3 regions of the Bradyrhizobium sp. sBnM-33 genome follow, and region 3 is predicted to be linked to each of the others. Evidence: riboswitches for the same ligand, from Rfam matches in the RefSeq annotation. Region 3 holds a riboswitch; each other region holds the start of a gene.

Region 1 (5,016 bases), 600 kb from region 3:
GATTTCGCCGCGCGCTAAAGTCCTTTGCCGAGACGCGGCCGGTGCATGGCGAGTGCGGCGGCTATATGGTGCTGGGCACCGCCTTGACCGACGCCAACGACGCACGCCACGAGATGACGGGATTGCTCGGACTGGAGACCAGTTTTGCCCAGCGCCGCATGCATCTGGGCTACCGGCTCGCGGAGCTCACTGAGCCGATGCCCGGGCATGGGCGGGGCGCACGGCTTCGCGGCCACGAATTTCACTACTCCACGATTGTCTCGCAGCCCGATACACCCTTGGCCGTCGTGCGCGACGCGACCGGCGCGGTCGTTGCGGAAACCGGCTCGCGGCGCGGTTTCGTCACCGGTACGTTCTTCCACCTTATTGCGGAGGATACGTGAGCAGCCTTGTTTCCTTTGTCTCGGCCGGTCCCGGCGATCCTGAGCTACTAACGCTCAAGGCGGCCGCGTGTCTGCGCGCCGCCGACGTCGTGTTGTATGACGACCTTGCCTCGGGCGCGATCCTCGATCACGCCCGCCCCGGGGCCAATCTGGTGGCGGTTGGCAAGCGGGCGGGCCGGCCTTCGGCCAAACAGGAGCATGTCAACCGGCTGCTGATCGACTACGCGGCCGCGGGTGCCCGCGTGGTCCGCTTGAAATCGGGAGACGCCGGCATCTTCGGGCGACTTGAAGAGGAGATCGAGGCGCTGCGCGCGGCGGGCATCGGCTACGAGATCATTCCCGGTGTCACCTCGGCCTGCGTTGCGGCAGCGCACGCCGGCATTCCGCTTACCCGACGGCACACCTCTCGCCGCGTCCAGTTCGTGACCGGAGCTGATGTCGCCGGACAGTTGCCTGCAAATCTCAATTGGGCAGCGCTCACCGATCCGGAATCGACGACCGTGGTCTATATGGGCAAGCGCACATTCCCGGCCCTCGCGGCGAAGCTGATTGAGCACGGCATGGCCCCCGACACAGCGGCGCTGTTTGCCGAGTCTCTCGGCCATGCCGAACAACGGCTTGTCCGCACGACGATCGCGAAGCTCGCCGAGCAGCTCGCGCAAGCCGGCCCTGCAACGACGGCGGCCGTCATTCTTTTCGGCGCGCTGGCGGGAGAGTATCCGTGATGCCGTCGTCCGCCCTCGCGAGCCACTTGACGCCGCCTCATCGGAAGGGGCACACAGAACAGGCATGGTGCTCGAACCGGCGCAAAGCGCCGGAGTATAATCGGGAATGGGGTAGGGCGGACCCAATTGCGGCGCCTGAAGCCCCGGCCGCCCCCGCGACTGTAAGCGGCGAGGGACTCCGATCCGCCACTGGGCCGTCAAGCCCGGGAAGGCTGGAGGTCCGTTTCGAACCGCGAGCCAGGAGACCGGCCCTGGAGTTTTTGACGCCAACGCCGTCGGGTGTGACGGCAGGAGGGATGTAAATCATGCATATCGAACCGGAAATCGTTACAGGCGCCAAGCTCGTGCTGAGTTACGCGACCGGGGCAGCCGCCGCCGGCTGCGCCCTCAAGCTCGCGGCCGAAACAGTGCGCGAGCAGGGGATCGTTTCATTGGCGGTGCGCACCGTCGCAACAACGGTCCTGGTCTTCTCGTTTTTCGAGTTGCTGCCGCATTTCCGGGTCGGGGTCTCGGAGGTGCATTTCATTCTCGGCTCGACGCTGTTCCTGCTTTTCGGCGCGGCGCCGGCCGCGTTCGGGCTGGCGCTCGGTCTCTTGTTTCAGGGGCTGTTCTTTGTGCCAACGGATCTGCCGCAATACGGCATGAACGTGACCACGCTGTTGGTGCCGCTATTTGCGATCCGAGCGCTTGCCGAGCGCATCATTCCCCGCAACACCGCCTATGTTGACCTGCAGTATCGCCAGGCATTCGCGCTTTCGACCGCCTATCAATCCGGCATTGTGGCATGGGTCGCCTTCTGGGCTGTCTACGGCGCTGGTTTTGCGGCCGAGAACCTTACCGCCATCGCGTCCTTTGCCGCGTCCTATGCGCTCGTCATCGTGATCGAGCCGCTGGCCGATTTGGCCGTGCTGGCGCTGGCGAAGTCGATGCGGGGCATCACCGCAGACGGTCTTGTTACCTATCGCCTGCACAACGCGGCCTAGAGATGACGTGGGGGGCGGTCGCAAGTCGCGGCCACCCCTTGCGCGCGACAAGATGCAAACGCTCTTCCTGATAGGCATTGGTTGCGGCGATCCCGAGCAGCTTACGCTTGCCGCGATCCGTGCGATCAACGCAGCTGACCTCGTCCTGATTCCGCGCAAAGGCACGGCGAAATCCGATCTCGCCGACCTGCGCCGAACCATTTGCGAGCGAGTTCTCACCAACGGTCGCACGCGCGTCGCCGAGTTCGATCTGCCCGTGCGTGACGCCGGGCAGGAGGACTACCACAAGGGCGTGGACGAATGGCACGACGCCGTCGCCGCAAGCTGGTCGCGCGAAATTGCGGACCATCTCGGTAGTGACGGGCGCGTTGCTCTGCTGATCTGGGGCGATCCTTCGCTATACGACTCCAGCCTGCGGATCGCTCGCAGGCTCGATCCGTTGCCGACGATCGAGGTGGTGCCAGGCATCACGTCAATCCAGGCGCTTTGCGCTGCGCACTCGTTGCCGCTGAACGACATCGGCGAACCTTTTCTGGTGACAACAGGGCGGCGGCTGCGCGAAGGCGGCTGGCCGCACGGCACGGACACCGTGGTCGTCATGCTCGATGGCGGCGCGGCGTTCCAGTCGCTCGACCCGGGAGGACTGCACATCTGGTGGGGCGCCTATCTCGGCATGCCCGACCAGATCACCATGTCAGGTGAGCTGGCCGAGGAGGGCCCACGCATCGTCGCCGCGCGGCGGCAGGCGCGCGAAAGGCATGGCTGGATCATGGACAGTTACATCCTCAAGCGCCGGTCATAGCGCGCTCGGGCGAGAGCCCGTCCGTATCGTTAACGCCAGCATCAGAGGCAGAACAGCATGCTACCCGAGTGGGTCTATCAAGAGTGCCCGGGCATCTCGACCGCCCATCGCGATGCGGCGCTGGCCCGTCAGGCTCAACTCACCAAGCCGGCCGGCGCGCTCGGCCGGCTCGAGCAAGTGGCGACCGAACTCGCCGGCCTGCAACAAACGGAGCGGCCTCAGGCCGAGCGCGTGCCGATCATCGTCTTTGCAGGCGACCACGGTATCGTCGCCCAGGGGGTATCGGCCTATCCTCAGGAAGTAACGATCGCGATGATGTCGAATTTCGCGTCGGGCGGCGCAGCGATCTCCGTCCTTGCGGGCGAGCTGGGCTCAAGTCTCGAGATCGTCGATGCTGGAACGCTCGCCGAACAACCGATCCCGGGCGTCGTGACTGACAAGCCGCGCCGGGGCACCAGGGACTTCAGCAAGGAAGCGGCGCTTGAGTTGGTGGAGGTCGCCTTCGCCGTCGACTGCGGCAAGCGCGCGGTCGCACGCGCCGCCGCAACAGAGCCTGATCTTCTGATCGTTGGCGACATGGGCATCGGCAATACCACGACTTCGGCGGCCATCGCCGCGGCCTTGCTTGGCGTGAGCGCCGCACAGATGACCGGCAGCGGGACCGGCATCGATGCAGCCGGTCGTGCGCGGAAGGCGCACTTGATTGACGCAGCGCTGGATTGTCATGGTCTCACGAGACCACCTGCTTCTCCCGAACACATCCTATGTGCGGTCGGCGGTCTCGAAACTGCTGCGATTACGGGCGCGATCATCGCCGCCGCACAGCGTCGCCTCCCGATCCTGATCGACGGTTTCATCGTGTCCGTCGCGGCATTGACGGCGGTGCATCTTAATCCGTCGTGTCGGCCCTTTCTCTTATCCTCGCATCAATCGGCCGAGCAGGGGCACCGCCTGGTTCTTGAGGCCCTGAATGTGCAGCCGTTGTTCAATCTGGACCTCAGGTTAGGGGAGGGATCGGGCGCCGCGCTCGCATTGCCGATCCTGCGGCTTGCATGCGCTCTGCACAATGGCATGGCGACCTTCGCGCAAGCCAGCGTTCCGAATCGCTCATAACGCGACATTCTGATTGACCGACACAATCCGCCAATCGTTCCGTAGCCGATCAATTCGGGTGATCGACAGCGGATCGATAACAAAGCGCAACGCTGCTTGCGGTGCGATGTCGAGGGCTACGCAGAGCGCGGCGCGAATAGTGCCGGAATGCACGACGAGCGTTGCTGGACCAGCAGCTATTTTACGTAGTCCATCCCGAACCCTCGCAATTTGATCTTCGAAGCTCTCGCCGCCGGGTGGGCTTGAACGAGCGGGATCCTTCCAGAACTCGGCGTACCCTTCTTCTCCGAAAGCGGCGAGATCGTCGTGACGTCGGCCGGTCCAATCCCCGAAGTCCTGCTCCCGAAACTCAGGCACCGGGATTGGATCAAGCTCAAATGCGCGCGCGGTATCGAGAGTTCGTTGAGACGGACTCGCATAGCTTGCGGCGTCCCGCGGCAAGCGCCTTCGCACGGCTTCCAAATGCGCCCGATCGCTGAGATCGGCCGGAGCGCCCGAAGGGGAGATCGTTCCTTCGATAGAATCGACGACCGCATGCCGGACCAACCAAAGAAAGGCTTCCCCTTCCATCCCATATCTCCGAGATGCTTATCAATGCGAGAAACATCTTGAATATTCGCCCGCGGACGCTTTACCGCGACCAAGGATTAATATCACAGCCGGAGCAAAATGCCTATCTCAACACCTCCCGGCGCCGCCGCCGTGCAAGGAAGGCGCGTTGTAGCCTCGCGTCACGCTAGTTTCTCATGACAGCGCTCGTGCCCTCTCTCGTTAATGCGACGGCGATGGGCGCCCGCGCTGAAGTAGCAACTCGTTGCGAGCGTGGCGGTCGTCCACTCGACCATGCCGACGCCGCTGGTGCCCCGATCCCTACGCCATGTTCAGGAGAACGCGGAAGCTACGCTGTCCGCGGAGGAGGACAGCTCATGATCGCATCCTGGGAGTAGTTCTAAGCTTCGGATTCTTGGTTGCCATCGGCCCCTGTTCTGGAATCGACATCGCCCGGCTCG
Region 2 (5,016 bases), 560 kb from region 3:
TCGCCATCACGCCCATCTCCTCGACAAGCGAGAAATTCACGCAACAGGGCTCCTCCTTTCCAAAGCGGGTGCATTTGATCCAGAAACGCATCGGCGCTCCCTGTGAAAAAAGACGCCGGACATCGGCGATTGCCTCGGGATCAGGACGCCGCCCGCAATTCACGGGCAGCGGCGACCATATTGATGAGCGCGGGACGCACCTCATCCCATCGGCGCGTTTTAAGGCCGCAATCTGGATTGATCGAGAGCTGCGCATCGGAAAGCCGCTGCCGCGCCAGCGCAATGAGCTTCTTCATCTCGGCCGCGTCCGGCACGCGCGGCGAATGGATGTCGTAAACGCCGGGTCCGATCTCGTTCGGATATTTGTAGCTCTTGAAGGCGTCAAGCAGTTGCATCTTTGACCGCGACGTCTCGATCGAGATGACGTCGGCATCCATTGCCGCGATCGCGTCGATGATGTCGTTGAACTCGGAATAACACATATGGGTGTGGATCTGGGTCTCGTCGGCCACGCCCGACGAGCAAATGCGGAAGCTGTCTACGGCCCAGCCGAGGTAGGTCTTCCATTGTGACTTGCGCAGCGGCAATCCTTCTCGGAGCGCAGCCTCGTCAATCTGGATCATCATCGCGCCGGACCTCTCGAGGTCGATCACCTCGTCACGGATCGCTAGCGCGATCTGACGGCATGCTTCGCTCCGTGGAATATCATCACGGACGAACGACCAGTTCAGGATCGTCACCGGTCCTGTCACCATCGCCTTCAGTGGCTTCTTGGTCAGCGATTGCGCGTAGCGCCACCACTCCACCGCCATCGGCTTCGGCCGGGAGACATCACCAAAAAGGATGGGCGGCCGGACACAACGCGAGCCGTAGGACTGAACCCAACCATGCTTGGTGAATGCGAAGCCGGACAGCTGCTCGCCGAAATACTGCACCATGTCATTGCGCTCGAACTCGCCATGCACGAGAACGTCGAGACCGATGTCTTCCTGCCAGCGCACCGCGCGTGCCGTCTCCTCTTTGAGAAACTGCTCGTGTTGTGCGTCGCTCATCGTTCCCCGCGCATGGGCCGCGCGGCCTTTGCGAACTTCCGCCGTCTGCGGGAACGATCCGATCGTCGTCGTGGGAAATGTCGGCAATCCGAACCGCGCGCGCTGAACCTCGGCGCGCCGGGCGAAAGAACTGCGACGACGCCGCATGCCGTCATCGATTGCAGCCATTCGCTTGGCGACGTTCGCATTGTGAACGTTGGGCGACGTTTCGCGCGTGACGGCCGCGCCTTCTGAGGCCGCAAGTACATCCGCCGCTTCCTCCCAGCCTTTAGCCAGCACGCGTCCCAACGTTGCGAGTTCTCCGATCTTCTGGACGGAGAAAGCAAGCCAGCTTTTCACATCGGGATCGAGATCGGTCTCGAGATCGAGGTCGATCGGACATGAAGCAGCGAGCATGAGGGTGCAATCTGCACGCGGTCCTCGCCAAGCTTTGCGACGGCAGGTTCGAGCCGGTCGAGCACCGCTGGAAGGTTCGAACGCCAGACATTGCGGCCATCGACGACGCCGAGAGAGAGGACAATATCCCTTCGAGCGTCGGCGACAATCGGGCTCAACTGCTCTGGGGCGCGGACCAGGTCGATGTGAAGGCCCGCAACCGGCAACGTCAAAGCGGTTTCCAGGTTGTCGCCGATCGTTCCAAAATAGGTAGCGAGCATGATCTTGAGGTCGGGAACCTTCTTGGCCAGGTGGGCGTAGGTCCGGCGCAGCGCGTCGCGTGTAGCGTCGTCGAGGTCCAGGACCAGACATGGCTCGTCCAGCTACACCCACTCGGCGCCCCTTAGGGTGAGTTCGCGGAGAACATCTACATAGACCGGCAGCAGCCTATCGAGGAGCAACAGCGGATCGAATGCAGGATCTGCGCTCTTGCCGAGCTTCAGAAAGGTGACCGGACCAACCAGCACCGGGCGCGTCTGACAACCCAGGCTTTTCGCCTCTTCATACTCCTCGATCGGCTTGCGAGAGAAAAGCGTGAAGGTCTGGTCCTTGTGAAATTCCGGCAGCATGTAGTGATAATTAGTGTCGAACCATTTGGTCATCTCCTGCGCTGCGGCGCCGTGCTCGGCGTGACCGCAATTCGCATCATGGTCATCGCGCCGTGCGCCCCGTGCCATCGCAAAGTAGGTCTTGAGCGAAACAGGGCCTGCGCTCCAACCGTAAATTTCCGGAATGGCACCGACCATCACGCTGGTATCGAGCGCATGGTCATAAAGCGAGAAGTCGTTTGAAGGAATAACGGTTACGCCGAGCGATTTCTGCCGCGCCCAGTTGGCGGCGCGAAGCGCAGCCGCAGCCTCAAGAAGCTGCGTTTCGTCAGACTTTCCGGCCCAATAGCTCTCGAGCGCGAGTTTGAGTTCGCGGCGGGGACCGATGCGCGGCGTGCCGAGGGTAGCGACAGGAATCGAGAGAAGAGACATAGCTTCAACCCTATGTTGGGAGCAAGGCCATGGCGGACGCGTCCAGAAAAAGCCGCCGAAGCGGCAACTGCTTGGCGCACCACCGGGACACCCCGCCCGTGGACGAATATGTTGTCGGGCCAGGTCTCCCGGCTCGCGGGTCGTCGCTGCTATCCGGCCTTCCCGAAGCCGCGTGGCTTCAGTGACTTCTATTGGACAGCGGCTCGCCGCTTACAGTTGCGGGGGCAGCGCCGGCATCGCACCGGCTTCCCTCTTAGCTCCGGATCAATCCGGAGAGCCTCGACATCTCCGATTACCTGCAAGAGGGCCGTTCCGTTCGGTTCTCGGGAGCGATCGTCTGGACAACGGAGGCATCTAGCGCCTCGTCGTCGTGCGGCCCGATCGTCGCATAGAGTTCGGCGCGCGTCTGGATTCGATCGACAATCTTGTGGGTGCCGCGGTCGCGCGATCGCAGCTTACAGATCTTCCTGCGCCTTGTTAGCCACCCGCAGCGCAGACACCGGCCAGATCACCATTGAATAGTTACCTCGAATTCTGCCACCGCAAAGCAACGGCGTCTTGCCGAAGGCGGTCATGTTGGCGAGCAGCGGCACGCCCGGCATCCGCTCGGCAAAGGCAGGAACATTTCCGCGGTGTTGAGCGCGCCGGGAAAATCGGTAGGCGCCCGCCTCCAACTCTGCACGCGCTTATGTGCTGTATCGCGAGGCACACCCATATCTTTGCCGAAAGTACTGTCGCATCGCCGTACCCATGCAGTGACGTAGCCATTGCCCGAGGGTTGCCCACCTGCGCGCATCTCTATCCCCTGCATCCGCTCCGCGACCACCTTGGCCAAAAACGCCCGTTCAGGCATGACTGCCGCATCACCTTTCTGGCCCTTGCTTGAAAGTTACGGGCAACCCCGATCTCGTGGCCTTCGAGCGGCATGTCATCCATTCCGTCGTCTGCGGACTTGAACCATCCACCGTCGCACTCCGAAACGACCATTTTGCCTGCGCCATATTCCGCGTGACGCTTCGCCAGGTGCAGGCCTTGGAGCAGACATCGGCAGTGCTTGCGGCTTGGCTGTCGGCCTGGGACGAGCTCGGTCCGGTGGACGCCGACGACCCATCGATGCGCTACATTGACATTCCTATCGGCCTGTAGCTGCTCAAGATTCTGAATTCGCAGTGTACGTTACATACAGACTATAATAGATCACCGAAACCCGTGACGAGTGTCGCCGAGATGACCATCCCGCCTGAACAACGAAGGGAAACGGTGACCTCCCTAGGCATCCGGGCTTATCGCGGTAGACCGACCGATGCGTTGAGCTGCACGCTGCGTCCAGTTGATCATCTTTGCACAAAAGATGCGACACATGCGCAAAAATCACCGCCAAACGGCGCAAGAACTCGAGTATTCGATCATTTGTTCGCGCGACTAGAGACGACTAAAAGGGCATCTCGTAACACTGATGTTCTCACAAGCTTGGAGTTCTCGGTGAGTGATCGATCTACTCATCTCGATGCTCCTTCAGCGGCCCCTTGGGGCGTTTCCTCCCTGACTTGGCCGCGCGTAACATTCGCGCGGCCTTTTTTCTGCCTCCAGCAAGAGATTGACTTGCAGGATTCAATGGGCTTTGAACGCAAAAACGCATGGTGCGAGTAGGTTCTCGCGCAGATACAGGGTCATTAGCCCCTTGGCGAAGAGTTGTTCGTAAATGCCGGCGTACGGTCACCCATCCAAATTTTCGATTTGATTTCGCGAATAGGACGCCTCCGCAAGGCCGGCGATTGACGTCTTCGTAATTGTAATAAGCAGCCTTCGCGTCTTCGGGCGAGCGGCTCTGCAAGAAAGGTTGCGGTCGGGTATCTTCAAGCGGACTCCAGAGCGTCGCTCATGTATATCGAGTTCACGAAATCGGCCACATCGAATCAACCGTGAGCCGCCAGATCCGTCGGAATACTTCCAGACGACCAATTAGTTGCGCCGTGCTTTGTCATCTGAGACCGTCGGTCTCATCCGTCTGTCATACCGTTCCGCTAGGTCCAGCAGCCTTTTTCTGGTGAAAGGGTCTGCCTTGTCCGCTAGATCGCGAATGATCTGGGCCCGGTCCTTTAAAAACTGCTCATCCACGAAAACACCTATCCAGTGCAAGTTTCCGTTTTTTCTTAGCACTCAGTCGTTTGGTTCTCATCGGCTTTCCTTCCCTGCACCTTGGATCCACCCATGACATTAACGCTCTGAGGGGTGAGGCCGAGACGGTTCGTCATAGGAATTTCGGAATCGACCAAGGCACGCGCCATTTCGACACGCTTGGCACCACCCTTGGGCTTCACGGCGTCCCTGCCACGCTGAAGGAAGCCTCCGGCGTTCCGCCAGAAGCAAGGCATGGGTCTGGCCTGTGTGCGCGCAACCGCATCTAAGTAATAATTCCCATGGCCACTGACCGGCACTGTGTTTGCAGAATCCGAGGCAGACGTTGCCAACGCTATCTCCGGCCAGGATGACGTCGACGATGCGTGTCGTAATAGCCTCGTACGCTGTGCCCCGGCGACACGACGTCC
Region 3 (5,016 bases):
CTCGGTGCGCAGCTTGTCGAGCAAGAGCCGCGCGCTGACATAGGCGTAGTTCGGCTCCTGCTCCACCAGCGTGCGCGCGGCCATCACCGACGCCAGCGCCAGTTCGTCCTCGCTGATGCCGTCATAGAGATTGCGCTGCGTCTCGGCGAGCACCGCGGTGGCGCCGACGCCCTGAAGGCCAGTGCAGGCTTCTTCGATGATCAGCGTCAGCCGCGCGATATCGAGCGGGACCTGCACGCCACTGGCCAGGGTGACACGTAACGAGGGCTTCCCCGATGGCTGGGCGGCCATGGCCACGTCCTGTCCGGCACGCTGGCGCGTACGTTCCTCGCGATAGAGCACATAGGCGCGCGCGACCTTGTGATGCTCGCTGCGCATCAAGGCGAGCTCGACCTGGTCCTGCACGTCCTCGATATGAAAGGTGCGGCCCTCGCTCATCCGGCGCGACAGCGCGCCGACGACCTCGGCGGTCAGTTGCTCGACGATTTCATGCACCCGGCGGGAGGCCGCCGCGCCATGTCCCTCGACCGCGAGAAACGCCTTGGTCATCGCGACCGAAATTTTGCTGGCGTCAAATTTCGAAACCGTGCCGTTGCGACGAATCACCTGCATCGGCGGCTGCGCTTCCGAGACGGCAAGCGATTCGGGCCGCAACCGGATGAATGGAGCGGCACTGGCTCCGCGATCGAGAGAGAGTGACATCAAGAGACCCCGTGATGGTATTGGGGCTGGATGTCAGAGAGGACGCTGCTTCAAATGCGCGGGCGAGAAACCCCGGCATGAATCTGCAAGCGCCGCCGGGACACCCCGCCCGTGGACGTTTTTTCGGTGTCGCGGCAGGTCTCCTGGCTCGCAGGTCGCCGTTGTCCCCGTGTCTTCCCAATGCGATGCCGCATCAGTGACGTAAGATTCGGAAAACAACTCACTGCTTACAGTTGCGGGGGCAGCGCCGGATTTTCGCGATACACCGGCTTCCCTCTTAGCCACCATGTGTTGGGTCATGGCGGACCGTGACGGCTATATCTCGTGTTATTCGCGTCCGCCTGTCAATGGGGAGAGCAGGTGATGTGCAAGAATTTCGGCGAGGGAACCTGCGGCTGTGAACAACGATTACAACGAACCAGCGAATGTCGCCGAGTTGACGCGCCTGCCGCGTTGCCGATAAGTGGACCCGTCGTGGTTCTTCGGGAGACGTTCTTCCGAAGCTAAGAGGGAAGCCGGTGCGGCCGAAAAGCCAAAGCCGGAGCTGCCCCCGCAACTGTAAGCGGCGAGCCGCTGTCCAATGAAGTCACTGAAGCCTCACGAGGTTTCGGGAAGGCCGGACAGCAGCATTGACCCGCGAGCCAGGAGACCTGCCTCGACAACATACACGTCCTCGGGCGGGGTGTCCCGGTGGTGCGGTTGCGATTTTCCGCGCGCGCTCTGCCGTTCGCGAAAATCCAGACGTGTCACTTCGGCCTTTGCCCCCAACTTTTGGGGTTAAGCCAATGTCTGGTTCTACATCTTCTTCCATCATCTCCACTTCTTCACTTCCCGTTGCCTCCCTCGGCACGCCGCGCATCGGTCCGCGCCGCGAGCTGAAATTCGCGCTGGAGAGTTTCTGGTCCGGCGCAACCGACGAGAAGGCGCTGATCGAGACCGGCATCGGGCTTCGCGCCGCCAACTGGGCGCGTCAGAAAAAGCTTGGCGTCAACGTGATCCCGTCGAACGATTTCTCGTTCTACGACCAGGTGCTCGACACATCCGTCATGGTCGGTGCGATTCCGGAAATCTATCGCTGGAACGGCGGGCCGGTCTCCCTTGCGACTTACTTTGCGATGGCACGCGGCGCACAAGGCAAGGCACATGAAGCGAGCTGCGGCCATATCAATCACGGGCACGACGCCGCGCACGGCGTGCCGGCGCTCGAGATGACAAAATGGTTCGACACCAACTACCACTACATGGTGCCCGAACTGGCCAAGGATCAGAAATTTGTCCTCGCCTCGCGCAAGCCGATCGAGGAATACGAAGAAGCCAAGGCGCTGGGTTATCAGACCCGCCCTGTGCTAGTCGGGCCGGTCACGTTTCTCAAACTCGCCAAGAGCAAGGATGCCGGTTTCAATCCGCTGTCCCTGCTTGATCGCTTGGTGCCGGTTTACATCGAGGTCCTGCGCGAACTCGCCGATCGGGGCGCGGAATGGGTGCAGATCGACGAGCCGTGTCTGGTGCTCGACCTCGATATCGTCGCGCATCAGGCGCTGCATTATGCCTATGCGAAGATCACGAGCGCGGTGCCGCAGCTCAAGATCATGCTGGCGACCTATTTTGGCGGGCTGGGCGCCAACCGCGATACTGCGCTATCCCTTCCCATCGCCGGCCTGCATCTCGACCTGGTGCGCGCGCCGGAGCAGATCGACGAGCTCGCCGGTTTTCCTGACGACCTCGTGCTGTCGCTCGGAATCATCGACGGCCGTAACATCTGGCGCGCTAATTTGAGCCGGCTTCTCGACCGGCTTGAGCCGGTGATCGCCAAACTCGGCAAGCACCGTGTGCAGGTCGCCCCCTCCTGTTCGCTGCTGCATGTCCCGATCGATCTCTCACTTGAGACCGGGCTCGATCCCGAAATAAAAAGCTGGCTGGCATTTTCGGTGCAGAAGCTCGAGGAGCTGGCCACGCTCGGAACCGCGCTGGCCGATGGCCGCAGAGCAGTCGCGGACAGCCTGAAAGCTTCGGACCAGGCGGCAGCCTCCCGCAAGGCGTCGCCGCGCATTCACGACCCGAAGGTGGCGGCACGTGTTGCCGGCATCAATGAGCCGATGCGCTTCCGCTCCAGCGTCTTCGCTGAACGCGCCACCGTTCAGCGCGAGCGCTTCAACCTGCCGGCGTTCCCGACCACGACCATCGGCTCGTTCCCGCAAACCGCCGATGTCAGGAACGCCCGCTCCGCTCACGCCAGGGGAGCTCTGACGGACGAAGCCTATAAGCTCTACCTGCAGAACCAGACGGCCCGCACAGTGCGCTGGCAGGAAAATATCGGGCTGGACGTGCTCGTCCATGGCGAGTTCGAGCGCAATGACATGGTGCAGTATTTTGGCGAACAGCTCGCAGGCTTCGCCTTCACCACACACGGCTGGGTGCAATCCTACGGATCGCGCTACGTGCGTCCGCCGGTCTTGTTCGGCGACGTGTCGCGGCCGAAGCCGATGACGGTCGAGTGGTGGCAATATGCCCAGTCGCTAACGAAAAAGCCGATGAAGGCGATGCTCACCGGCCCCATCACCATTCTGAACTGGTCGTTCGTCCGCGACGACATTCCGCGCAGCGAAGCCTGCCGGCAGATCGCGCTCGCGATCCGCGACGAGGTGGCCGATCTCGAAGCCGCCGGCGCCGGCATGATCCAGATCGACGAGGCGGCGCTGCGGGAGGGCCTGCCGCTGCGCAAGTCCGAATGGCAGGCCTATCTGGATTGGGCCGTCGACGCCTTCCGGCTCTGTTCGTCCGGCGTGCGCGACGAGACGCAGATCCACACCCACATGTGCTACTCGGAGTTCAACGACATTATCGGCGCGATCGGCGCGATGGACGCCGACGTGATCTCGATCGAGACCTCGCGTTCGAAGATGGAGCTGCTCGATGCGTTCAGGGACTACCGCTACCCGAACGAAATCGGCCCCGGCGTTTACGACATCCATTCGCCGCGCGTGCCTGATATCGAGGAGATGACGGCTCTGCTGAAACTCGCCCGGACGCGGCTATCCGATACCCAGATCTGGATCAATCCGGATTGCGGACTGAAGACCCGCAAATGGGAGGAGGTACGGCCGGCGCTCGTCAATATGGTCGCGGCGGCCCACGAAATGAGGGCATCCGTGTAACGCGAGAAGCCTCTAATCTTGCTGCGGCTGCGTAGGGTGGGCAAAGGCGCACTTGCGCCGTGCCCATCATCTATCCGAGATCGTTGGTGTGAATGGTGGGCACGCGGAGCCTGTCATCGGGCCCGCATTCGCGCGACCCGGTGGCTTTGCCCATCCTACGGCCTCATCATCAAGGAGAACGTCATGCGCTTCTGGATCGAATGCACGCGATTTGAGACGGGGCAATCCATCCACATCAACATTGCCCTGGTCGGCAGCATGTGGCGCGAAGGCGAGCGCACCGTGCTCGCCTTCGTCGGCGGCGAGGGGCAAAAGGTCGAAGTAGCCGAGACCCCGGAACACATTCTGGCCGTACACCTCGGGGCGGCGGCCGCGGCGCTATGACGGTTCGAAAATCAATCCCGTTGTGCAATCGCCAAAGTGCTCCCCGCTCTTGTCGTTGAAACACATGAACCAGCAAGGCAGCGGCGCAAAACGCGATGTTCCGACCGCGCCCCTTAGATGCTCTAGAGAAATTGGGTTTGATTGCGACCACGAAGAAGCTGCGCTCCCTCTCCCGCTTGCGGGGGAGGCATAGGCAGCCTATGGCCGCCGTTCTTTGGAAGAACGCCGATGCGAAGCATCGGCTATGGGTGGGGGGTCTCCGCGGGCGACACTGCCCGAGTGGAGAGAGCTCCCACCCGGCGCTTCGCGCCGACCTCCCCTGCAAGCGGGAGAGGTGAAGCGCGTCTGCGGCCAAATCGATTAACCAAAAATCATCATGCTCTAGGCCAGTGTCTGTTCGCGACAAGAGGACCCGATCACAAGCATAAAAAAACGCGGCGTCGCCGCCGCGTTTTTATTCAGAAGGCAATCCCGCTCTTACGCCTGGGGCTGCGGCTCCAGACCCGGGTCCGGATCGGGACGCGGGCGCGGCTTGCCGGCGGGGGGTACGGCGGAAGCGCGCGGCGTGCTCGGCTCCAAGACCGATTCGCGGTTGGGCTTCTTGCCCTTCAACAGATCGATGATCTCGTCGCCGCTCAGCGTCTCGAATTCGAGCAGGCCCTTGGCCAGCGTCTCGAGATCCTCGCGCTTCTCGGTGAGGATTCGGGTGGCCTCGTTGTAGCCTTCCTCGACCAGCCGCTTGATCTCCTTGTCGATCTTCTGGACGGTCGCTTCC

Evidence for each region. Region 3 has a riboswitch for cobalamin ahead of metE (5-methyltetrahydropteroyltriglutamate--homocysteine S-methyltransferase). Riboswitches for the same ligand answer to the same signal wherever they lie in the genome.
Region 1: linked by a shared signal. The riboswitch ahead of RX328_RS08110 (energy-coupling factor ABC transporter permease) and the one ahead of metE (5-methyltetrahydropteroyltriglutamate--homocysteine S-methyltransferase) in region 3 are both predicted to bind cobalamin.
Region 2: linked by a shared signal. The riboswitch ahead of metE (5-methyltetrahydropteroyltriglutamate--homocysteine S-methyltransferase) and the one ahead of metE (5-methyltetrahydropteroyltriglutamate--homocysteine S-methyltransferase) in region 3 are both predicted to bind cobalamin.

Annotation. Positions count from the first base shown of each region.
Region 1 is NZ_CP136624.1:1,720,016-1,725,031, forward strand. Features, by position in the region: gene RX328_RS08100 (cobyrinate a,c-diamide synthase) at 1-383, shown strand, start outside; gene cobA (uroporphyrinogen-III C-methyltransferase) at 380-1,108, shown strand; cobalamin riboswitch at 1,157-1,377, shown strand; gene RX328_RS08110 (energy-coupling factor ABC transporter permease) at 1,414-2,091, shown strand; gene cobF (precorrin-6A synthase (deacetylating)) at 2,144-2,893, shown strand; gene cobT (nicotinate-nucleotide--dimethylbenzimidazole phosphoribosyltransferase) at 2,951-4,006, shown strand; gene RX328_RS08125 (histidine phosphatase family protein) at 4,001-4,576, opposite strand.
Region 2 is NZ_CP136624.1:1,676,641-1,681,656, reverse strand. Features, by position in the region: gene RX328_RS07915 (hypothetical protein) at 1-44, opposite strand, end outside; partial or broken gene metE (5-methyltetrahydropteroyltriglutamate--homocysteine S-methyltransferase) at 141-2,467, opposite strand; cobalamin riboswitch at 2,568-2,763, opposite strand; gene RX328_RS07905 (hypothetical protein) at 2,923-3,141, opposite strand; gene RX328_RS43290 (DUF6925 family protein) at 3,156-3,353, shown strand; gene RX328_RS07900 (hypothetical protein) at 3,350-3,613, shown strand; partial or broken gene RX328_RS07895 (3-methyl-2-oxobutanoate hydroxymethyltransferase) at 4,654-5,016, opposite strand, start outside.
Region 3 is NZ_CP136624.1:1,118,287-1,123,302, reverse strand. Features, by position in the region: gene RX328_RS05285 (ribonucleoside-diphosphate reductase subunit alpha) at 1-702, opposite strand, end outside; cobalamin riboswitch at 818-1,028, opposite strand; cobalamin riboswitch at 1,161-1,375, shown strand; gene metE (5-methyltetrahydropteroyltriglutamate--homocysteine S-methyltransferase) at 1,488-3,857, shown strand; gene RX328_RS05275 (hypothetical protein) at 4,041-4,241, shown strand; gene ftsH (ATP-dependent zinc metalloprotease FtsH) at 4,719-5,016, opposite strand, start outside.